One region of the Ferdinandcohnia sp. QZ13 genome, then DNA from elsewhere that is predicted to be linked to it. Evidence: predicted binding sites of a transcription regulator. Region 1 holds the regulator's gene; each other region holds the start of a gene.

Region 1 (7,920 bases):
CAGAATTAGATTATGGTAAACTAATTTCAGAATTAGTAGATGAGACAGAACAACAAATTAAAGAAGTTCATAAAAAAATAGAAAAAAATATTGATTATAATCAGTATCGTGTACTTAAAAGCTTTCAAAACAATCGAGTGAGTGATTCACATTTTATTCCGTCAACAGGGTACGGATATGATGACATCGGCCGAGATACACTTGAGGCGGTGTACGCTGATCTTTTCGGCGGGGAGGCAGCCCTTGTTCGCCAACAAATTATATCAGGGACACATGCTATCTCAATCGCACTTTTTGGGGTTTTACGTCCAAATGATGAATTGCTTTATATTACAGGGAATCCATATGATACTTTGGAAGAAATTGTTGGTATTCGTGGTTCTGGAAATGGGTCATTAAAGGAATTTAATATCGGCTACAACACTGTCGACTTAACTGCAGAAGGAAGACCTGATTTTGCTGCGATTAAAAATGCCATACATGAAAATACAAAAATGATTGGGATCCAGCGTTCAAAAGGATATGCGACAAGACCATCTTTTACAATTGCAGAAATTAAAGAAATGGTTGAATTTGTGAAGGAAATCAAGCCGGATGTGGTCGTGTTTGTAGATAATTGCTATGGTGAATTTGTCGAGCGCGAAGAGCCTTGTCATGTCGGGGCTGATTTAATTGCCGGCTCACTTATTAAAAATCCGGGTGGAGGACTAGCAAAAACCGGTGGATATTTAGTAGGAAAAAAAGAATTCGTTGAAGCTTGCTCATACCGTATGACATCTCCTGGGATTGGAGCAGAAGCGGGAGCATCTCTTTATACTTTACAGGAAATGTATCAAGGATTGTTCCTAGCTCCACATATTGTAGGACAAGCATTAAAAGGGGCTGTCTTTACGTCTGCTATTTTAGAAAAAATTGGACTAAAGACCGAGCCGAGCTGGGATAGTGAACGTACTGATTTAATTCAATCTGTTCAATTTAATAACAAAGACATGATGGTGGCCTTTTGTCAGGCTATCCAGTTCGCTTCACCAATTAATTCCCATGTAACTCCATATCCAAGTTATATGCCGGGGTACGAGGACGATGTGATCATGGCAGCAGGTACATTTATTCAAGGTGCCAGCATAGAACTAACAGCTGACGGTCCAACTCGTCCACCATATGTTGCATATGTTCAGGGTGGCCTTACTTATTCGCATGTGAAAATTGCCATATGTTTAGCTTTAAATCGTTTACTAGTAAAACAACTAATATCCATAAAAACAGAGGAATGATCCAACGGGTTCTGTTTTAAAAGAGAAAATTAGTAGATAAATAAACAAATGTAAGCAAAAACGCTCAGAGTAGTCTGAGCGTTTTTTGGATGTGATTTTCTATAATTCATCGTGTTTACGATTGTATTCAAATAATTTTCCTCCAATAAAATTGTGTGGGTTTTTAATTGCTTTATATACAAACATAATCATACAAGATCGTCTTTAATAGGTTAACCTGCTATAGTCTAATTATTTTTTAAGTCCTCAGTCATATTTTAATAAGTTACTTCGGAAATGTTACTAGAAAATTTACGCAACATTTGAGATTTCACATCTTATAACCGATCAATTTGAACCTGTTAGAAAACCATCTCTGTTTTTAGAAAAGTTCATGTTAGGTTATCTAACATGAACTTGACAGATAATCTAACATCAATTAAAATCAAACTATTCATTGCAAAGGAGGAGCCCATATGAGTGACGAAATTCGACGTTCCATGCCACTCTTTCCGATTGGAATTGTCATGCAATTAACTGAATTATCTGCCCGGCAAATCCGGTATTATGAGGAAAATGGTCTGATTTCTCCTGCAAGAACTGAAACAAATCGAAGACTATATTCTTTTAAAGACGTTGATCGATTACTTGAAATCAAAAGCTTGATCGAACAAAAAGTCAACCTAGCTGGAATTAAACAAATATTCGCAGTTCAAAACCACGGATTAGAAGTCGAAGAAAAACCGGTCGAGCCTGTGAAACATGAAATATCTAATTCAGAGCTTAGAAAATTATTGAGGAATGAATTGCTTCAAGCAGGTAGGTTTAAAAAGCAATCCGGTCCTCATCATAGTGATATGTCGAGATTTTTTCATTAATTATGAACATGTAAAAAACTATACTTACAACAAGGTTTGGGGAGGAAAACTTAATGTCCAAATATACGAAAGATGATATTTTTCGTTTAGCAAATGAAGAGAATGTAAAATTTATTCGTTTACAATTTACAGACATTCTTGGAACTATTAAAAATGTTGAAATTCCTGTAAGTCAATTAGAAAAAGCATTAAGTAATAAAATGATGTTTGATGGTTCTTCAATCGAAGGCTTTGTGCGTATCGAAGAATCAGATATGTACCTTTACCCTGACCTAAATACATGGGTAGTATTCCCATGGACTGCTGAAAAGGGAAAGGTTGCACGTTTAATTTGTGACATTCATAATGCAGATGGTACCCCATTTGAAGGAGATCCTCGTAATAATTTAAAGAGAGTCTTGAGAGAAATGGAAGAGTTAGGATTTACAAATTTCAACCTTGGACCTGAACCTGAATTTTTCTTATTTAAATTAGATCAAAAAGGTGAACCCACCCTTGAGTTAAATGATAATGGTGGATACTTTGACTTAGCGCCGACAGACCTTGGAGAAAACTGCCGACGAGATATCGTGTTAGAACTTGAGGAAATGGGCTTTGAAATTGAGGCCTCTCATCATGAGGTAGCACCTGGTCAACATGAAATTGATTTTAAATATGAAGATGCACTTACAGCTTGTGATGAAATTCAAACGTTTAAACTTGTTGTAAAAACAATTGCCCGCAAACACGGTTTACATGCTACATTTATGCCAAAACCATTGTTTGGTGTAGCTGGTTCCGGAATGCACTGCAACCTTTCATTATTTAAAGGTGGAGAAAATGCATTTTTCGATCAAAACGCTGATCTTCAATTAAGTGATAATGCTAGACATTTCATTGCCGGTATTTTAAAACATGCGCCTAACTTTACAGCTGTTACAAACCCAACTGTAAACTCTTATAAACGTTTAGTGCCTGGATATGAAGCCCCTTGTTATGTGGCTTGGTCTGCTCAAAATAGAAGTCCGCTTGTTCGTATCCCTGCTTCACGTGGTTTAAGCACACGTGTTGAGGTTCGTTCAGTCGACCCAGCAGCAAATCCTTATATGGCAATGGCTGTATTACTGGCTGCAGGCTTAGATGGTATTAAGAACAAACTTACACCACCAGCACCTGTTGACAGAAATATTTATGTTATGAACAAAGAAGAGCGTAATGAAGCAGGAATTGTTGATTTACCATCTACTTTGGCAATTGCCTTAGAAAAATTAAAAGAGGATGAAGTGTTAATTAATGCCTTAGGTGAACATTTGTTCGAACACTTTATCGAAGCTAAAGAGATCGAATGGGATATGTTTAGAACGCAAGTACACCCTTGGGAACGTGAGCAGTATATGACGATGTATTAATAAGAATGAACCCTTGACATTATTGTGTTGAGGGTTCTTTTTTGCGGAAAAATGGAAGGAACTGAATTGATGAGTTTCCGTTCACTCAAATTTTGAAGTACTATGTTTTTTGTGTCGCCAAATAATACATCAACCTCATCCTGTTGGGATTAGAGAAATTGCACAAAAATATTCCTACCTTTAATCGAGTCCACGTTACTCCGTCGTAGAGCAGCAACTTCCCCTTTTTAGAACACTTTCATTCAACCGTTTATAAATGAAAATAGTAATATTGCTAACGGAAGAGGATGATACATTTGATTATAGAATTTAAGATGAATAAGGTTTTAGTGTAAGAAGGTATTACAGGTAATAAACGAGAATCTCTTATATGTTTGCATTTGTCTTTATACCATTGTTTTAGGAGGATAATTAAATGAATTACAATGCAGGTATTTTAGGAATTGGAGTCAATATTCCAGAAAAAATTATTACCAATAAGGAAATTGCACAACGTTTTGGGATCACAGAAGAAGAAATTGTAAGAAAAACAGGAATTTTGGAAAGACGATACGAAAAAACTGAAACATCACTTACAGAAATGTGTGTAATTGCAGGGAAAAGGGCGATTGAAGATGCTGGTATCGATCCAAGTATTATTGATTTAGTCATTATCGGAACAAATACACACGATACACACATCACAGCAGCACTCGTACAAGACCAAATTGGAGCTAAAGTTTGCGCGGGTCTTGATCTCCATTCAGGATGTTCAAGTTTTATCACTGCATTATCAACAGGGGCGCAATTCGTTCAAACAGGACTTTATCAAAATGTGCTGGTAGTTGCTGTGGATAAATGTTCCACTTTGCTTGATCCAATGGATAAAAAAACTGCTTTGATTTTTGCGGACGGAGCATCCGCAGTTGTTCTAGGAAGAGTGTCTGATGGAAAAGGTATTCTCGGCATTAATATGCAAATGGACGGAAGTGGTGGAAAATACCTACATCTAACCGAAAAGAAAACCATTTTCATGGATGGAAGGGCCGTTTTTGAATTCGCGGTTGAAAAATTTCCTTATGCAGTCAATAAAGCTCTTGAAGTTTCAAACCTTGCCATATCTGATGTTGATTTTATAATTCCACATCAATCTAACCTTCGTATCATCGAAAAGGGAATTGAAACTTTGGGGTTTCCTATAGAAAAAGTACATACTAAAACGATACAACATTATGGAAATTCATCCGCTCCAACAATAGGCATTGGTTTATATGAAGAAGTCAAAAATAAAAATATAAAAGACGGAGATTTAGTTATCCTTGCAGGGTATGGTGCTGGGCTTGGTTGGGGAAGCATTGCACTTCGTTGGGGAAAATAAAATATTCAAAATTAAAAAGGAACATTTCAATGAAGAAATGTTCCTTTGCATATTTAATGGATTGTACGGTATACACCGATAACTTTTCCGAGAATGGTTACATTTTTTAAAATAATCGGTTCGAGCATTGAGTTTTCTGGCTGGAGTCGAATATGGTCTTTTTCTTTAAAGAAGCGTTTTACAGTTGCTTCATCTTCTTCTGTCATTGCAACAACAATATCCCCATTGTTTGCTGAATGCTGTTGTTTAACAATTACGTAGTCTCCATCTAGAATACCCGCTTCAATCATACTGTCACCCATAATTTCAAGCATAAAGATTTGATCATCGTGCGCAGCAAATCGATCAGGTAGTGGAAAATACTCTTCAATATTTTCAATGGCTGTGATTGGTTGACCCGCTGTAACCTTACCAATGACAGGGACATTCACAACATTTGCAGTTGGAATTGTATCATTTGTATCAGCCTGTAATATTTCAATAGCACGAGGCTTTGTTGGGTCTCTTCTTATCAAACCTTTACTTTCAAGTCTGGACAAATGGCCATGAACTGTTGAACTCGATGCTAACCCAACTGCCTCTCCAATTTCCCTTACTGAAGGTGGGTAGCCCTTATCTTTTACTTCCTGTTTAATGTAGTTCAATATGTCCTGCTGTCTTTTTGAAAGCTTTGTCGTCATCTACACTCATCCCCTTATATATTTTTTTATATGTATTCAATTCTCGCTCTTTATTATGTTCGGTTTTTAAGCATGTGTCTGTCCGACAAAAACCTAAATTCTTAAGTAGAGTATAGCATGTTTTATTTGATTATACAAACATAAGTTCGAATTTTTGTTGACACAAAACATTTGTTCGGTATATAATAAAAACATAAAATACGAACAAACATTCTGTAGGAGTGGAAATGAACATGTTGAAAAAATTACAAAGTGGATTTATCTATTATGTCTTATTTGTTTTATTAAGTATGGGAATGGTTTTTATCACTGCTAGCTAAGTTAAGCAAAGTGGAATACTTGTAAAAAATCTTTTCATTTAGTACTATGAACTATGATTTAGAAAAGATGAAACAAGGAGAAATACGGATGCTTTCAAAAGATAAACTTAATCGGATCAATGCTCTTGCAAAAAAAGCAAAGTCAGTTGGTCTTTCGGATAAAGAAAAAGAAGAACAACAAGAGCTTAGACAAGAGTATTTACGTGTTTTTAGAAATTCAATGACAAATACCTTACATTCGGTAACGGTCGTAGACCCAGAGGGAAATGATGTAACTCCAGAAAAATTAAAAGAGAGCAAACGGAAAAGATTGCATTAACAAAGAATACATAGATTTCTATGTATTCTTTTCTTTTGGTGCATACTACATAGGAACCGATTAATTATTTGAAAGGATGTTTGTTTTATGACGAATTCAATTACTGACTTGTCGATTGCGTCGATTCGAACACTTTCGATCGATGCTGTTGAAAAAGCAAATTCAGGTCACCCAGGGATGCCAATGGGGGCAGCTCCAATGACATATACTCTATGGACCAGACATATGAAGCACAATCCGAATAATCCAAAATGGTTTAATCGTGACCGCTTTGTTCTCTCAGCGGGACATGGGTCGGCACTATTGTACAGTATGCTTCACTTATCAGGCTATGATTTAACAATCGATGACTTAAAGCAATTTCGTCAATGGGGAAGCAAAACACCGGGGCATCCTGAATATGGTCATACAGCGGGGGTTGATGCAACTACAGGTCCGCTTGGGCAAGGTATCGCTATGGCTGTTGGGATGGCGATGGCCGAGCGTCATTTAGCAGGTGTTTACAATAAAGACACATTTGAAATTGTAAACCATTTTACATATGCCATCTGTGGAGATGGTGACTTAATGGAGGGTGTTTCAGGAGAAGCTTCATCACTAGCAGGTCACTTAAAATTAGGTCGTTTAATTGTTTTATATGATTCAAATGATATTTCTTTAGATGGTGACCTAGATCAGGCTTTTTCTGAATCCATTGAACAACGCTATAAGGCCTATGGTTGGCAGTATCTTCGTGTGGAAGATGGTAATGATGTTGATGCGATTGATAAGGCAATTGAGGAAGCAAAGGGAGAGTTAACCCGTCCGACACTCATCGAGGTTCGAACAACAATTGGCTATGGTTCTCCTAATCGTGCTGGTAAATCAAAAGCACATGGTGAGCCATTAGGTGCTGATGAATTAAAATTAACAAAAGAAGCATATAATTGGACATTTGAAAATGACTTCCATGTACCAAGCGAGGTCTATAAACATTTTGAAGAAACCGTGAAAAAGGCTGGCGAACAAAGTGAGCAAGAATGGAATCAATTGTTTAACAATTATAAAGAAAGCAATACTGAGCTTGGAAAACAACTAGAAATGGCGATAGATTGTAGGCTACCTGAGGGTTGGGAAAAGACGTTACCAGTCTATGAAGTAGGTAAGAAGCTTGCAACACGTGCGTCATCTGGTGAGGCATTAAATGCAATCGCAAATAGTGTGCCACAATTCTTTGGTGGTTCTGCTGATTTAGCTGGTTCTAATAAAACAATGATAAAAGATGCTGCTGATTTTATGCCTAATGATTATAGTGGGCGCAATATTTGGTTTGGAGTTCGCGAATTTGCAATGGGTGCGGCCTTGAACGGAATGGCTCTCCATGGCGGACTAAAAGTATTTGGTGGAACATTCTTCGTGTTTTCTGATTATTTGCGTCCAGCGATAAGACTTGCTGCATTAATGAAAGTACCAGTCACCTATGTGTTTACACATGACAGCATTGCAGTTGGTGAAGATGGACCAACACATGAGCCTGTTGAACAACTACCAGCATTAAGAGCGATGCCCAAATTATCGGTGATACGACCAGCTGATGGAAATGAAACAGCGGCAGCGTGGAGAATAGCCATTGAATCAAAAGATGTTCCTACTGCACTTATTTTAACAAGGCAAAACCTACCTACTCTAGAAGGAACAGCTGAAAATGCGTATGAAGGTGTATCAAAAGGCGCATATGTAGTATCA
Region 2 (7,920 bases), 770 kb from region 1:
AAGCATGGAAAAGCAAGATCGCCTTGTTCTTGGAATTTAGGTTTTTCAATCAGCTTTAAAACTTCTTCGTATGTTAAGGCACCCTTAAGTTGATTTGATATTTCTTTGGCATACGTTTTTATGACATTCATATTTACCCCCCCCAATCTAAAATAAAAAAAATCCCGTCTCTAAAAAAAGAGACGAGATTTACCCGCGGTACCACTCCATTTGTTCATGATGAACCAAGCTTAATAAGTAACGGGTTCCCCCGGCACACCCTACATCATATTCAGGTGAACTTCTCAGAAGTGCGGTTCATCTTGATTTCACCATTGGGCTTCCACCGTCCCCAACTCGCTATTGGCCTACATCATGACTACTCTCTTCATCAATGAATTTCAGATATATTTTAAATAGAATATCTAATTCTCTTAAAAAAATCAACTCGTTTTTCAAAACTTATCTTTGGCAAAAATGGATGATAGTAAAAGTCAATGTTCTAACTAGCACTAAATTAAACTAAAATACAGTAAGAGGGTTGTACATAAAGGGGGACAGCTTAGTGAAAAAAGTAATCGGTTGGTCACTTGGAGTTTATCTTGTTTTTGGCTTATTTATAGCATGGTATTTATTTTTCGGGGCAAATACGGACATACCTGCTCAGCTGAAAGGAAGTCCGGCAGATCCACAGACATTTATGAATGAACGTGAACTATTGTTAAGTGAAGAGTATTCACAAATCAGGAACCTGTTGTTTTTCCTGAACATACCATTCGAATGGTTGATTTATATACTGGTACTTGTGATCGGTATTTCTGCAAAGTTTCGTGATTGGTCAAAAGTGTCAGCTAAATTTTCGATTCTACAAACGGCGATTTATCTATTTTGGTTATCCTTGCTTGTCGAAGTATTATCCTTTCCACTTTCTTGGATTAGCTACAATGTTTCAAAAACGTATAATATTACCGTTCAATCCACACAAAGCTGGATGAAGGATCTCCTGATTGATTTTTGGGTGAATTATGCATTAATGATTGTAATTGTGGGCGTCTTATTCTGGCTAATTCGCAGAAATGAAAAAAGATGGTGGTTTCATGCATGGCTGCTGTCGATTCCATTTTCAATGTTTCTCATGTTTGTACAGCCAGTTATTATCGACCCATTGTATAACGACTTTTTCCCATTAACAAATAAAGAATTGGAAACGAAAATTCTTGAGATGGCTGATCGTGCAGATATCCCGGCAGACCACGTATTTGAAGTGAATATGTCTGAAAAGACAAATGCGTTGAATGCATATGTAACAGGAATTGGCTCTAATTCTCGAATTGTGCTTTGGGATACGACTCTTCAGCGACTAAATGAAGATGAAATTTTATTCATTATGGCCCATGAGATGGGACATTACGTGATGAAACATATTTACGTCGGAATTGCGGGTTATTTGCTGTTAACCTTAGTGGGACTCTTTATTATCAGTAAACTCATGACCTTTATGATTCGTAAATGGGGTCATATATTTAAAATTTCAAGTGTCAAAGATATTGCGGTTTTGCCTGTGTTTTTATTATTAATTTCGGTATTAAGCTTTTTATCCGATCCAGTTTCGAACGCAGTTTCAAGACACCAGGAAAAGTCAGCTGATTTATATGCACTTGAAATGACCGAGGATAATAAGGCAGCAGTCTCGTCATTCCAGGAATTATCAAAAGCGGGTCTAAGTCAAGTGAACCCACCATTCCTAGTTAAAATTTTCCGATATGGACACCCGACGATGCTTGAAAGAATTACGTATACAAACGAATTTGAAAAGGGTGAAAAATAAACGAAAGAGCCTTGCTTACGGATCTATTTCTGTAAACAAGGTTTTTTTACTGCTGTGTTGTTATAGTACAGAATTACTATTTTGAAAATTGTTATATAAAATATACAGAAAAATGTTCCATTTCTGGAAAGTCTGTTATATAATACTTTTAGTATTAAAAAACTGTATTATAACAATACGAGGAAGGTGTGTTTGGGACAAAATGACGATACAAACCTCAGGGCTTCAGATTACAGGAAAAATGAATGAGCAGTATGAAGAAATTTTGACACCTCAGGCATTAAACTTCATTGAAAAACTAGAACGGAACTTCGGAGAAAGAAGAAAACAATTGTTAGAAAAGAGACAGCAAAGACAGTGCGAAATCGACAAAGGAATCATGCCCACATTTTTATCCGAAACAGAACATATTCGGAATGGGGATTGGACAGTTGCTCCGGTTCCGAAAGACCTACAAGATCGCCGCGTTGAGATTACTGGACCTGTCGACCGAAAAATGATCATTAATGCATTGAACTCAGGAGCTAAAGTATTCATGGCAGATTTTGAGGATGCTAATGCACCTACTTGGAATAACGTGATTGAGGGGCAGATTCATTTACGGGATGCTGTAAGAAAGACGATTACATTTGAAAATCCAAACGGAAAAACGTATCAATTAAACGATGACATTGCAACACTAGTTGTTCGACCACGAGGCTGGCATTTAGAAGAGAAGCATATTGAACTTGAAGGGAAGAGAATCTCTGCGAGTTTACTAGATTTTGGACTTTATTTTTATCATAATGCGAGTGTGTTAATCGAGAATGGAAGCGGGCCTTATTTCTATCTACCGAAGATGGAAAGCCACCTAGAAGCAAGACTGTGGAATGATGTATTTACCTTTTCGCAAAAGGAGCTAGGAATTCCCCAAGGAACAATTAAAGCTACTGTTCTAATTGAAACAATTCTTGCAACATTTGAAGTGGATGAAATTTTATATGAACTAAAAGAACACTCCGCAGGTCTCAATTGTGGGAGATGGGATTATATTTTTAGCTATTTAAAGAGATTTCGAAATATAGAGAATGTGATTTTACCAAACCGATCAGAAGTCACGATGACAGTTCCATTTATGAGTGCGTATTCACAGCATGTCATTAAGACTTGTCATAAGCGAGAGTGCCATGCGATTGGTGGAATGGCAGCCCAGATACCAGTAAAAAACAATCCACAAGCAAACGAGGAAGCCTTTAATAAAGTACGTGCGGATAAAGAACGTGAAGCAAATAATGGCCATGACGGTACATGGGTTGCTCACCCAGGGCTAGTACCTGTTGCTAGGCAGGTTTTTAATACGATTATGCTAGGACCTAACCAAATTGATAAAAAACGTGAGGATGTTCAAGTGACCGCCGAGAATCTTATTGCTGTTCCCAAAGGCAGCATAACAGAGCAAGGTGTACGTACGAATATCAATGTTGGGATTCAATATATCGAATCATGGCTTCGCGGATATGGTGCAGCGCCAATTCATAATCTCATGGAGGATGCGGCTACGGCAGAAATTTCTAGAGCACAATTATGGCAGTGGATACGCCATCCAAAGGGGATTTTAGAGGATGGAAGAAAGGTCACATTTGAGCTTGTTCAACAGCTACAAGAAGAAGAACTTGAAAAAATAAAACAAGAAATTGGTAGTGAAGCATTTGAAGCAGGGCGTTTCGCGGAAGCAATAAATCTTTTTGAGGAATTAATTACAAATGATGAGTTCGTAGAATTTTTGACTATTCCTGGATATGAAATTTTATAAATAAAAGGAGGAATTTAAAATGACAAACGAAAGAATTCAAAAATTGCAGGAAAGCTGGGAAATGGATTCAAGATGGAAAGGAATTGAAAGACCCTATCATGCTGAGGATGTTATTCGCTTACGCGGTTCAATCGATATTGAGCATACGTTAGCGCGTAGAGGGGCAGAAAAATTATGGAATCTTCTTCATACAGAGGATTATATTCATGCTCTAGGTGCATTAACCGGGAATCAAGCTGTTCAGCAAGTTAAAGCGGGTCTTAAGGCCATCTATTTAAGTGGCTGGCAGGTTGCGGCAGATGCGAATTTATCTGGCCACATGTATCCTGACCAAAGCTTATACCCAGCTAACAGTGTGCCAAGTGTTGTAAAGCGGATTAACCAAGCTTTACAGCGTGCTGATCAAATTCAGTATTTAGAGGATGAAGGGGATATTGATTGGCTTGCTCCAATTGTGGCCGATGCTGAGGCCGGCTTTGGGGGTCAGTTGAATGTATTTGAACTTATGAAAGGCATGATTGAAGCAGGAGCTGCTGGCGTACATTTTGAAGACCAGCTCTCATCAGAAAAGAAATGTGGTCATTTAGGTGGAAAGGTATTATTGCCAACGCAAACTGCCGTTCGAAATTTAATTTCTGCACGACTTGCAGCGGACGTTATGGGGGTTCCAACGATTTTAGTGGCAAGAACAGATGCTGACGCAGCAGACCTTATTACAAGCGATGTTGACCCTGTTGATCAGGCATTTATTACAGGTGAACGAACACCAGAAGGCTTCTTCCGGACAAAAGCGGGACTTGATCAAGCCATTGCACGCGGTTTAGCGTATGCACCATATGCTGATTTGATTTGGTGTGAAACATCTGAGCCAGACTTAGAACAGGCCAAGCGCTTTGCAGATGCCATTCATGAGAGGTTCCCTGGCAAGATGTTAGCATATAATTGTTCTCCATCATTTAACTGGAAGAAAAAACTTGATGAAGATACAATTGAGAATTTCCAAAAGGAAATCGGAAAAATGGGGTACAAATTCCAATTTGTCACGTTAGCAGGATTCCATGCTTTAAACCATAGCATGTTTGAATTGGCAAGAGGCTATAAAGAAAGAGGAATGGGGGCATATTCAGAGCTTCAGCAAGCTGAATTTGCAAGTGAAAAGTATGGTTACACAGCAACAAGGCATCAACGTGAAGTAGGCACAGGGTACTTTGATGAAGTTGCCCAGGTTATCACAGGTGGAACATCTTCAACAACTGCTTTAAAGGGATCTACAGAAGAAGCGCAATTCACGAAGTAAGATTCATGAAAAAACTGGCTAACATCTTTGTTAGTCAGTTTTTATGTGATTTTAAGAAAAATTCTACAATGTTTTACTAAATAGTTTTCGGTATTCAGCCGATGCTTTCATAAACAAACCTTCATTTCTGGTGTCAATCGCTTCGTTAACCTTCGTTTCCAAAAGCTCTTTTTTTCGTTTGAATAGGCTCTCATCAATAATCATTTGAATATATATGTCTAATATCGATTCCCTAGGTGTTTTAAACTTTTTAGTATCTCGTGACCTCATGATCTCAGAGTATGTTTTTCTATTCTTCATGAAATCTCACCCCTAAATCCTTTTTAATAGTATATTTAGGTAGTGATGTAAAATCAACTGAATTTTTGGACTTTTTAAAAATTTATTTGGAATACTCAAAATGGGAGTATGATTTGTTAAATTTTCATGCATCATAATAATGGAGGTGGAAAAAAATGAAAAATCCAAATGAGCATACAAATCACGATATCCCAATGAATACCCCCTTAAATCCAGTTTTCGGGATGTCAAACTCACTTGATACAAATAATCCTTTTCTTTCGGAATCAGTCTATGCGGGTAATTCGGTTGATGAGCATACGACATTAGAACAAGCAAATGCATATCTTGCTGAAAAGGAACTTGGTCAAATAAATGAGAATTCATGAGAAAAGCGCATACGCGTCCGCCCATCGATGACAAGCATAAGACAAGCACTGGCAGAAGGTGTTTTTACATTTAGAAGCGATTGGTTAGACCAGAGTTGATGACGCCTTGAGCTAGACAATTAAAAGGCTTTGTGGAATTCTTTTAAAAATATTCTTTCGTTGTGAAAAGAGCATTTTAAAAAGAAGTCCACTTTTTTTTGTGAACTTTTTGTGAACGGTATAGTTATAAATACCTAGAAGTGATATTATGGAAATGCTTACATTAGTTTAAAAATTAAAACAATTTGAAAGGGGATGAATGAATGGAAGTTAAGAATAGCAATTATTTAGTGGAATATGAGATCAACCCTGACACAATGGCAGTACTTCCAATTGAAATGGGAAATCATACCTGTTCAAGAGTGCTTGAAGTAGAAGGTGAATATGTAGTAGCCATGAAGCCTACTGAGATTGTCGACCGAAGCTGCCGTTATTTTGGAAGCTCACTTAAAGGTCGGCAAGAAGGAACGCGTGAAATTATGGGGGTGACTCATAAGGCTCCAATCATTGTAGAAGCTTCCAATAAGATTTTTCTATTTCCAACCGCTTCTCCAACAAAGCAGGAATGTGCATGGCTGTCTCATCATTATGTCTCAGATTGCAAGTTTAGTTTACATGAGGAAACGACTGTTATTTTTACAAATAAGCAAGCCATTCAACTACAAATCTCGAAGGGCTCCTTCCAAAACCAACTCCATAGAACTGCACAACTGCGGACTATCGTCACAAATCGAATGGATAAATCGAATAAACGCATTAATTTCGTCATAAATCCTCAAATCAACGATTGCTTACCCAATAAATCTGATATCTGATCTAAAAAACTTTCTGCCTATATTGCCATTTGCTACTCACTGGTATTATTTTCGACCAAATAAGATTCGAGCAGCTGTTGAACCTCATTTCGAATCCGTGGGTTAAAGTAGTTATGTTCCTCTTCATAGCCTCGATACATGAATGAAAATAGGGTAAATGCCTCATCTCTTTGTTTTTCCCATACCTTCATATTTTTCTTTTTCATTTGCAGTTTAATTGTATAGAGGTCTTTTTGAACTTTCTTCATGGTATGTTCAAGTAAATGGAGATAAGGCTTTTTTAATTTAAAGCCAGCTGTTTCTATTGCTGAAAGATCACGATTAAGGATGGTGAGAACCATTGGTAAGAAGATGGCTTTTTCAAAAATATCACGGTCATCCTCAGGAATTCTTGTCATGATTATCCCTCTTTCTAGAACGTATGTTTGTATTTATAATAGAACATTTTTTTAAAAGAATCAATAAACATGAAGGAAAAATTATTTCTAGTGTCGAAATAATTTAATTTGTAGTGCATAATGGAAGAGAAAGTACTTAACTACTTTGACAATTCTGTAATAAAGGACGGGAGAAGGATGACAGAGAAAAAACGCAGAGGAATCGTTGCGGAAGATTTATATGAATTAAAATCAGTGAATGATCCACAGTTTTCTCCAGATGGGAAGCGCTATGCGTTTGTGGAAACAGAGATTAATAAGGAAAAGCATGAATATAACTCACATTTATATGTTGGAACTGTAGACGGGAATGTTACACAGTGGACGTTTGGGGATGTTCGAGATGGGTCGCCACGTTGGTCTCCTGATGGAGAAACAGTCGCGTTCGTATCCAATCGTCCAGGCAAACAGCAAATCTTTGTTATGAGTGTGAACGGTGGTGAACCGAAACAACTTACATATTGCGTGAATGGTGCCAGAAATCCGATCTGGTCTCCAGATGGTTCAAAAATCTTATTTACAACTTCTTTAGCTCCGGATGAAAGCATCACAGATAAGGAAAAGCAGAAAAATGATGAAGATGAGAAGAAGCTTGAACCAATGGTTGTCGAACGTATTCGTTACAAATCTGATGCTGCAGGCTTTTTAGATAATAAAAATCAACATCTTGCATTAGTTGATATCGCTTCTGGTGAAATAGAGCAATTGACAGCAGGAGAATATGATTATGCTGCAGGTGGTTGGTCTCCAGATGGAACGAAAATCACATTCGTTGGCGATATAAGTGAGGATTCAGATTATAATTTAATCTCTGATGTATATGTAATGTCAGTAGAAGATAAAAGCTACCATAAAATTACGGGTAGTACTGGTAACTTTGGCTTGCCGTCTTGGTCACCAGATGGCAAATATATTGCAATCATTGGACATGAACAAGAGTTTGCAGGTGCAACATTGCCGAAAATCTGGCTTTACACAGTTGATAGCTCAGAATTCACTTGTTTAACAAGTGAACTCGATGCATATGTTGGCGATTGTGTTGCTGCCGACTTCCAATTAGGCGGT
Region 3 (7,920 bases), on a different contig from region 1:
TCCTTTTTATTAAGGGGTATTTTTTTGCGTTTAAACATATAAAATTAACTGAATCTTATAAGTTTCATTACTTGACGAATGATTTAGATAATGAGTAAATTACATTAAACACATTGAATTACTGTGTATTAAATAGAAGGTACATGAGGGAGAGAATGACGTGTCACAAAATAATCAGACATTAAGCCTAAAATTACCACTGAAGCAAACATTACTTCAACCAATAAGCCTGAAGAAATAAAAGGGGATGGCTCGTTTAATCGTCAAACAAATCGCTTTACAACTCCTTTTGGAAACCAGCCAGATGAGCTACCCGTTAAGTCCGGCCGCTACCGTTTACTTTGGTCGGCCGCATGTCCATGGGCACACCGTTCTGTGATCGTTCGCAAAGTGCTTGGTTTAGAAAAAGCAATTAGCTTAGGAACAGTAAGTCCACTTAGACCTCGAATTGAGCATGTAGATTGGGAATTTTCTTTGGATGAAAATGGAGTGGATCCTGTTCTTAATGTTCAGTATGTGGGTGAGGTCTATAAGAATGCGGACCCTGATTATACAGGTAGACCTACTGTACCAGTCATGGTTGATCTTGAAACCAAAAAAGCGATTAACAATGATTATGTTAAGCTTACCAACTATTTTGAAACCGTTTGGGCTCCTTTTCATAAGGAAAATGCTCCTGATTTATATCCGAGTAGCTTGCGCGAAGAAATTGATGCATTAAATGACGTCATTTTTCATGATGTAAACAATGGCGTATATAAATGTGGATTCGCTCGTTCTCAGGAGGCCTATGAACAAGCCTATGATCAATTATTTGCTAGGTTAGATGAATTAGAAGAGCGTTTGTCCAAGCATCGTTTCTTATTTGGAGATTTTATTACGGATTCTGATGTCCGCCTATTTACGACATTGGCACGCTTTGATGCTGCTTATTACTCCGCTTTTCGGACAAATCGAAATTTGATCCGTGAGTTTAACAATTTATGGGGGTATGCCCGTGACTTATACCAGACTCCTGGTTTTGGTGAAACGACTGATTTTGATGCGATTAAGCGACATTATCATCTATCGATCACCATTGATCCTGCAAAAGGAGAAGTGAATATTCTTCCTAAAGGACCAGATGAATCTGTATGGCTCTCCGAACATAACCGTGAGCAGTTAAGTGGAAAAAAAGAAAAATTCTTGATCAAAGGGTAGGTGAAATCAGTAATGAAAATTCGTGATGCAAAACAGGATGAATTGGAGTTTATTCGTGAGCAACGAGTTGCTGCTTATCTTGAGCATTCAAGGGTAATTCCAGCTGCTCATTGGCAAGCTCTTAAGCAGGCCATTTCATCTGAGGCTGATCGCCTCCATGGTTCTGAGCTTATTGTCTGTGAGCTTGATGGAAAAATTATAGGAAGTGTAGTCTTGTTTCCCGCTAATACAGACGCATATGAAGGTCAGTTAGAAGAACTCGAATACCCTGAAATACGAATGCTAGCTGTAAGTCCTGAGGCACGTGGAAAGGGTGTCGCTTCTGCATTAATTACCGAGTGCATACAGCGTTCGCAAGCAAAGAATCATCAATTTCTTGGATTACATACTGGTGAATTCATGATACAGGCAATTAAGCTTTATACAAAACACGGATTTGAACGTTTGCCTCACTATGATTTTGAGCCAGCCAATGATGGGATTATTGTTAAAGCTTTTCGCTTATCTATTTAATACTAAAAAACCAATTCGCTATCTAAGCGTTTTGGTTTTTTTGTTTACGAGGTACTCCATTAGGCAGTTAAGTATTCATTCACAACGTCATTTATGATGTCCTGTGGTTCTGCTTTAAATTTCCATTGAAATCGAACGTATATTCTCCTATTATTAGGAATAGAATACGAACATATATTCTTTTTGGAGATGATGTTAGATGGTGGATTACAGTCAGTTTCCCGTTCAAAAGATTTTATGTGTGGATATAAAAAGCTTTTATGCGAGCTGTGCTGCAGTATTATTAGGCCTTGATCCACTTGAGTGCTATTTAGCGGTTGTTGGAGATACAGAGCGCCAAGGAAGTGTTGTGCTCGCAGCTTCGCCAAAGCTAAAACAGGAATTTGGGATAAAAACGGGGTCAAGACTCTTTGAGATCCCAAAGGATCCACGAATTCAAATTGTAAACCCGAAAATGGCAACCTATTTACGAATTTCAACGGAAATTACGAGACTTTTTAACCGGTATGTACCAAAAGATGCAATCCATGTATATAGCGTCGATGAAAGCTTTATTAAGATTGATGGAACTGAAAAATTATGGGGAGATGCGACAACAATCGCTCGTAAAATCAGGAAAGAAATTAAAGCTGAATATGGGCTAACCTGTGCCATTGGGATTGGTCCCAATATGCTGATGGCAAAGCTATGCCTAGATTTAGATGCAAAGAAAAAGGGAATCGCGGAATGGACCTATGATGATATCCCCGAAAAACTATGGTCTGTATCGCCACTACGAGAAATGTGGGGAATTGGAAGAAGGGTAGAGCGAACCTTAAATGGGATGGGAATTACAACCGTTGGTCAGCTTGCTCAATATCCACTCGAACTACTTGAGAAAAAATTTGGAGTGATGGGAAATCAGCTTTATTACCATGCCTGGGGGATCGATTTATCGGAAATTGGTGCCCCTATTATGCAGGGGCAAGTAAGCTTTGGGAAAAGCCAAATCCTTTTGCGTGATTACCCTGACCCACAAGAAGTAAAACATGTCATTCTTGAAATGTGTGAAGAGGTAGCAAGGCGCGCACGTCGACATAAAAAGGCAGGAAGAACGATTAGCCTCGGAATTCATTATAGCCAAGATGAGTTTGGGGGAGGATTTTACCGTTCAAAAACGATTGAAACTCCGACAAATATTACGATGGAAATGTATCGCGTCTGTCTTGAATTATTTGAGAAATTCTATGCGAAAAAGACAGTTCGTAAAATATCAATTGCACTTTCTAATATTGAGGATGACACACAAATGCAGTTGGATTTGTTTTATCTTAATCGAGTCAAGCAGCATAAGCTTGGGTATGTAATGGACGGCATCCGTGGTAAATACGGTTCAGATGCAATCCTACGTGCCGTTTCCTATACAAATGCCGGAACATCAAGACATCGCAGTAAACTCGTTGGCGGACACAAGGCAGAGTAGAGCGTCTCAATGGGTTAGGTGCTGGAGATAGACGTAAGAAAGAAGGTAATAAGGATGATACGGGACCGCGGAACGATAAAATGGACAGCAATGATGCTGCCAGAACATGTGAAATTGCTTAGAGATTGGGCAGAAGAAGATACGTATGAGCCAAAACCAGAACTAGATGAACAACAAATCGAAGAGATGAACAGTGTTCTTTGTCAGGCGATGGAGGAAGGGAGAGAGCTGGTTATCACGCATTATGAAGCCAAACATCACAAACTCCTTCTTGGTACTATTCACCATTACGATTACTTACAAAATAGACTGCATATCATTGATAAATTTGGGGAAGTCCACTACATCCCTACAAATAGATTAGTCGATTTACGCTTTTCAGACTAATTTTAGAAGGATTTTTAGACAAAGGATAGAAGTTAATATGGTAAAAGAAAAGAATGGAGTAAAAATAATGTTTGTATACCAAATTGACAAGGAACTGTCCTTGAAATTAACAGAAGTAAACGATGCCGAGCGAATTTTTAAATTAACAGATCAGTCAAGAGGGTATTTACGAGAATGGCTGCCATGGCTTGATATGACAACAAAGGTAGAGGATACAAAAGCATATATCGAATCCTGCAGGAAAAGCTATGCAGAAAATAAAGGGATGCATACCGTTATCGTCTATAAAAATGAAATCGTTGGGGTAGTAGGTTTCAACGAAATCGACTGGACCAATAAAATAGTCTATATCGGCTACTGGCTTGGACAGCAATATCAAGGAAACGGAATCATGACAAGGGTAGCGAAGGCATTAACTGATTATGCTTTCAACCATTTAAAACTAAATCGAGTGGAAATCCGTGCAGCGGTCGAAAATCATAAGAGCAGATCGATACCTGAAAGATTAGGCTTTGTGAATGAAGGCGAGATTCGGCAATCCGAATGGCTCTACGATCACTATGTTGACCATATTATATATGGCATGCTAGCAAAGGATTGGAATCCAGAAAATTAAGAAAGGAGCCAATGAGGCTCCTTTTACGTAATTTTTTACAGGATATCCAGATATAAATTACATTCCCAGACTGTCTTGAAAACGATTTTCAGGCGAAGCAAGCAACGCGGTATGCTAACGTTTGTCAACAGTCTGCTTTACGTATCTTTACCCAAATGAAAAAAACGGTACGTCATAATAAGTCCAATAAAAAACAAGCAAAGGGCGAAATAAGCGGGAAGAAGATGAATAAAGGTCGTATACCCGATTGCAAAATGAATCCAAATTCCTACAAAAAAGGCTGGTAGTCCACCTATTAGCAAAGTCCACCAAACCCATTTATTCCCCTGCTGAAATCCCCAGAGAGAAATAGTTAGCACCAAAAATCCAACACTCAGAAGGGCACTTCCAAAGCCCGCGCGGTCATGAGCAATGACCGAAATCAATTTATCATTAAATAAATCCAACTTTTCAGGCGGCATACAAATATAGAGAATATCTGTTGCAACAAACACATTCGTAATCCCAATTAATGAAATCACAATGCCGCCTAACACAAATGAAAATCCAAGGATGATAAAAGCTAGTTGTCCAAATAAACTATGTTTCCAAACCGGGTGATTACGAGTGTTAAGCGATGTTGGCGTCCCTTTCATATGTCTCGTTTTAATAAAACCAGTTAAATAGATTGGGAGTAAAATGAGCCAAAAAAGAAGGTGAAGCCAATCGAAATATCCGTATCCAATGAATAAGAATATTCCTAAAAAACCAAGGATGGCTGCAAGATCAATCGTCTGCTTGGTCCAGAGAATCTGTTTTCGAACTCCGAAACGAGCCAATGCCATATAGACGATACCGCCAGAAATCATTGTCCCAGCAAGTGTCATCCGATCATGGGCCATAAAATAGAGAATCCGTTCATTAAACAGAAGGATTTCTTCTCTTTGCATTCCAAGAAATTGTTCATCATAAGGAAGAATAATAGTCGTCAAGCTGAACAGAGCGGCAATTAATCCACCAATAACGATGGACAAACCAAATAGCCAATACCATATCCATGCTGGATGAAGCGGTGGATGTGGTTGAAGTTGGTGTAAAAGGGCTTCGCTAGTTCTTTTTGTAAGACCTGGTCCAGAAAAAACATATCCTTCTGAAAGCAGCACAAGGTCAGCCCCTGCATCAAGAAGTGCAAGAGCATTGGCGGGTTCATAAATACCACCGACTGTAATGATGGGAAGCGTAAACCCACTTTTTCTTAAATAATGAATAGAATCTAGTAGTTTCCTTAAATAATTATCCTTTGCCATATCCAAAGGTTCATCAATGACGATACCAGAACAAGTAGACTGAATCCGCTCAAGTGAAAGATTCTTGATCTCATATACTGGAACAGCAAGATAAACAGGACGGTTTGTAGTCCACTGAAGATTCGGAGTAGAAGTTACAAATGCCGTAACATATGGATCTAATTTCGTAATCAAATCCTGTTGTTCTTCACTCATTCCAGCCAATCTTGCCCAGACAGGCTGTATTGGCTTCCACTTTTTAAGCTTTTGAACCGTTTTCTCAACTCCGATTGATTCATAGTTTGAAGAAAAGTCGATTTGCTGTTTTTGCCAATCTACAATTGGAAGTGATGGGTCTTTTGTCGGCACTTTCGTTACTGGACCAATTTCAATAAAACCAAATCCAAGATTAGAAAAAGCGTTTGAACCAGTTAAAAGGGGATCCACTTTTCCAGAAAGCCCAATGGGATTTGGATAGATTACGCTATGAATTTCTGTTTTTATAAGTTCAGAAGATTCCTCTCTACCAAGAAAATGAATGAAATGCTTTCCTCCTGGAATGGAGGCAACCAGATTCATTCCCCGGTGGATAAATTCCCGGGATTGATAGGGAGACAGACGGGATAAGATAGGTTTAAAGAGTCCATGATATGACCAATCAGGCATGTTTTGTCCTCCATGAAAGGCTTTTACCCGTATTGTAACATAAAGTGAAACTTCAATCAGTGGGGGTATCATTCCCCACTGATTGTTAGTTGAGGCCCACATGATGTGGGTCACAAAGACGTTGCCACAGGACGTGGCGTTCTTAGTCTTTGATCCTTTAATCGGGCTTTTACGGGCAGTTAACTCTTGCTTATACTTCTGTGATTATTAAAGTTTTAAGGTGGGGGTTATACTGCCCGTTAATGCGGGATAATTGGCGATCCGGATAACGAAAAAACCGAATGCATAGTGCATTCGGTGCAATAAGGATTATTCTTTTGGAGCTCGTACGACTGATTCAAAGTGACCTTTATGAGAACCGTCGCAAAATGGTTTATTATTGGATCTACCACATCTGCATAATGAGAAGGTTTGTTTTGTTGGAAACGTATTTCCTTCCGCATCGATCAAATCAACATCACCTGAAATCCTTAATGAACCATTATCATTTACTTTGATGGTAACCTTCGACATCTCCGAAATCCCCCCTTAAAGTAATCATATTACTATTGATAATAAACCAGCATTTACCAAATTTCAAATTGCTTGGTAAAGTGTAGAGCCATTGTAATGATATGTAGAAGAAGACAAGATATGTTAGAATAGACGTAATATGAAAGAAAAAGGAGAACAAAAATGAACGTTACATTTTCAGAACGGGCAATTGAAAAACTGAATACACAAATTAAAAATAAAGACAAAAAATTAAAACTAAAATATGAAACAGAAGGCTGCGGCTGTGTGATGAGTGGGGTTACGGCCTTGTGGCTAGTAGACTCTGAAGACGATGATGACCTAGTCTTTGAAACAAATTATCAACCATTATTAGTAGAAAAATCTAAAATGGTATTCTTAGATGAAAATATGACAATCGATTTTCTTGAACAGGCAAATTGCTATATGTTAAAGAGCCCAAATGAGATTTTAAATCCGCGTTTACGGCTAGTAGAAGTGAGTGATGTACATGAGTTCCAATCTTAAAACAATCCGAAATATTGCAGAAGATAAAACATGGGTTTCCTTTTTACATGATAACCATCCATATAGCCTCTTACACTGGTCAATTGCAGGGGTAAACTATGATCAAAAGGATGTTTGGTTGCTTCAGGATGAGGTGACTTTTGAGGTTCAGGAGTTTGAAACAATTGAACTCGCATTAGCCTGGATCGATAAGAATTTAACAGACATTACAGATGTACTTGGGTAAGGGACTGAATTCAATCAGTCCCTTACATATTTCTCAAAAAAATCGTCAATTACTTTTTCATACGCTTCCTTGTTATCAGCGAAGGAATAGGCATGTTTGCCTTTTTCCGCGATCAGCATCTGCTTTGGTCCTTCCTTCATTTTATAAAGCTCCATTGTCATTTCAGGTAAAATATAATCATCCTTCGCACTATGAATAAATAAAACTGGATTTTTGATATTTTGAATCACGGAAACAGGAGAAACATCTTTGATGCTATATCCATCGCGAAGCTTTAAAAATACGTTGGCAAAAGGAAGAACAAGTGGGGCGGGAACTTTGTAATCAACCTTTAATAAATATTTCAGTTGAGCTTCAAAATCGGAAAACGGGCAGTCCACAATATAAAAATTTGCTCCGTCTTCAATCATTCCGGCATATAGTAAAGTCGTTACTGCCCCCATAGATTCCCCGTGAATACCAATCGTACTGTCATCTCCAAATTTTTCTTTTACCCAGGAAACAACCGATTCAAGATCGAATTTTTCATAATGCCCATAGCTTGTTGTCTTTCCCCCGGTTTCTC

What was found. The regulator LexA, encoded in region 1, represses DNA repair genes until DNA is damaged. The targets are predictions, from matches to a motif close to CGAACATATGTTCG.
Region 2: a site for LexA is predicted at 6,833-6,846, ahead of RGU12_RS06135 (YhjD family protein). Genes of this name have one in related genera too.
Region 3: a site for LexA is predicted at 1,881-1,894, ahead of RGU12_RS15000 (Y-family DNA polymerase). Genes of this name have one in related genera too.

The regions. Positions count from the first base shown of each region.
Region 1 is NZ_JAVIVW010000001.1:500,736-508,655, reverse strand. It holds gene RGU12_RS02460 (methionine gamma-lyase family protein) at 1-1,274, shown strand, start outside; gene RGU12_RS02455 (MerR family transcriptional regulator) at 1,730-2,131, shown strand; gene glnA (type I glutamate--ammonia ligase) at 2,185-3,519, shown strand; gene RGU12_RS02445 (3-oxoacyl-ACP synthase III family protein) at 3,935-4,876, shown strand; gene lexA (transcriptional repressor LexA) at 4,930-5,556, opposite strand; gene RGU12_RS02435 (DUF896 domain-containing protein) at 5,965-6,195, shown strand; gene tkt (transketolase) at 6,283-7,920, shown strand, end outside.
Region 2 is NZ_JAVIVW010000001.1:1,268,657-1,276,576, reverse strand. It holds gene argS (arginine--tRNA ligase) at 1-131, opposite strand, end outside; T-box leader at 176-383, opposite strand; gene RGU12_RS06165 (M48 family metallopeptidase) at 545-1,807, shown strand; gene aceB (malate synthase A) at 2,010-3,599, shown strand; gene aceA (isocitrate lyase) at 3,619-4,896, shown strand; gene RGU12_RS06150 (IDEAL domain-containing protein) at 4,960-5,196, opposite strand; gene RGU12_RS06145 (hypothetical protein) at 5,352-5,564, shown strand; gene RGU12_RS06140 (competence protein ComK) at 5,867-6,418, shown strand; gene RGU12_RS06135 (YhjD family protein) at 6,451-6,816, opposite strand; gene RGU12_RS06130 (S9 family peptidase) at 6,994-7,920, shown strand, end outside.
Region 3 is NZ_JAVIVW010000015.1:249,873-257,792, reverse strand. It holds gene RGU12_RS15010 (glutathione S-transferase family protein) at 211-1,200, shown strand; gene RGU12_RS15005 (GNAT family N-acetyltransferase) at 1,213-1,713, shown strand; gene RGU12_RS15000 (Y-family DNA polymerase) at 1,913-3,175, shown strand; gene RGU12_RS14995 (YolD-like family protein) at 3,230-3,562, shown strand; gene RGU12_RS14990 (GNAT family N-acetyltransferase) at 3,630-4,178, shown strand; gene RGU12_RS14985 (dihydroorotate dehydrogenase) at 4,316-6,109, opposite strand; gene RGU12_RS14980 (CDGSH iron-sulfur domain-containing protein) at 6,419-6,622, opposite strand; gene RGU12_RS14975 (iron-sulfur cluster biosynthesis family protein) at 6,785-7,129, shown strand; gene RGU12_RS14970 (DUF2552 family protein) at 7,113-7,355, shown strand; gene RGU12_RS14965 (alpha/beta hydrolase) at 7,370-7,920, opposite strand, start outside.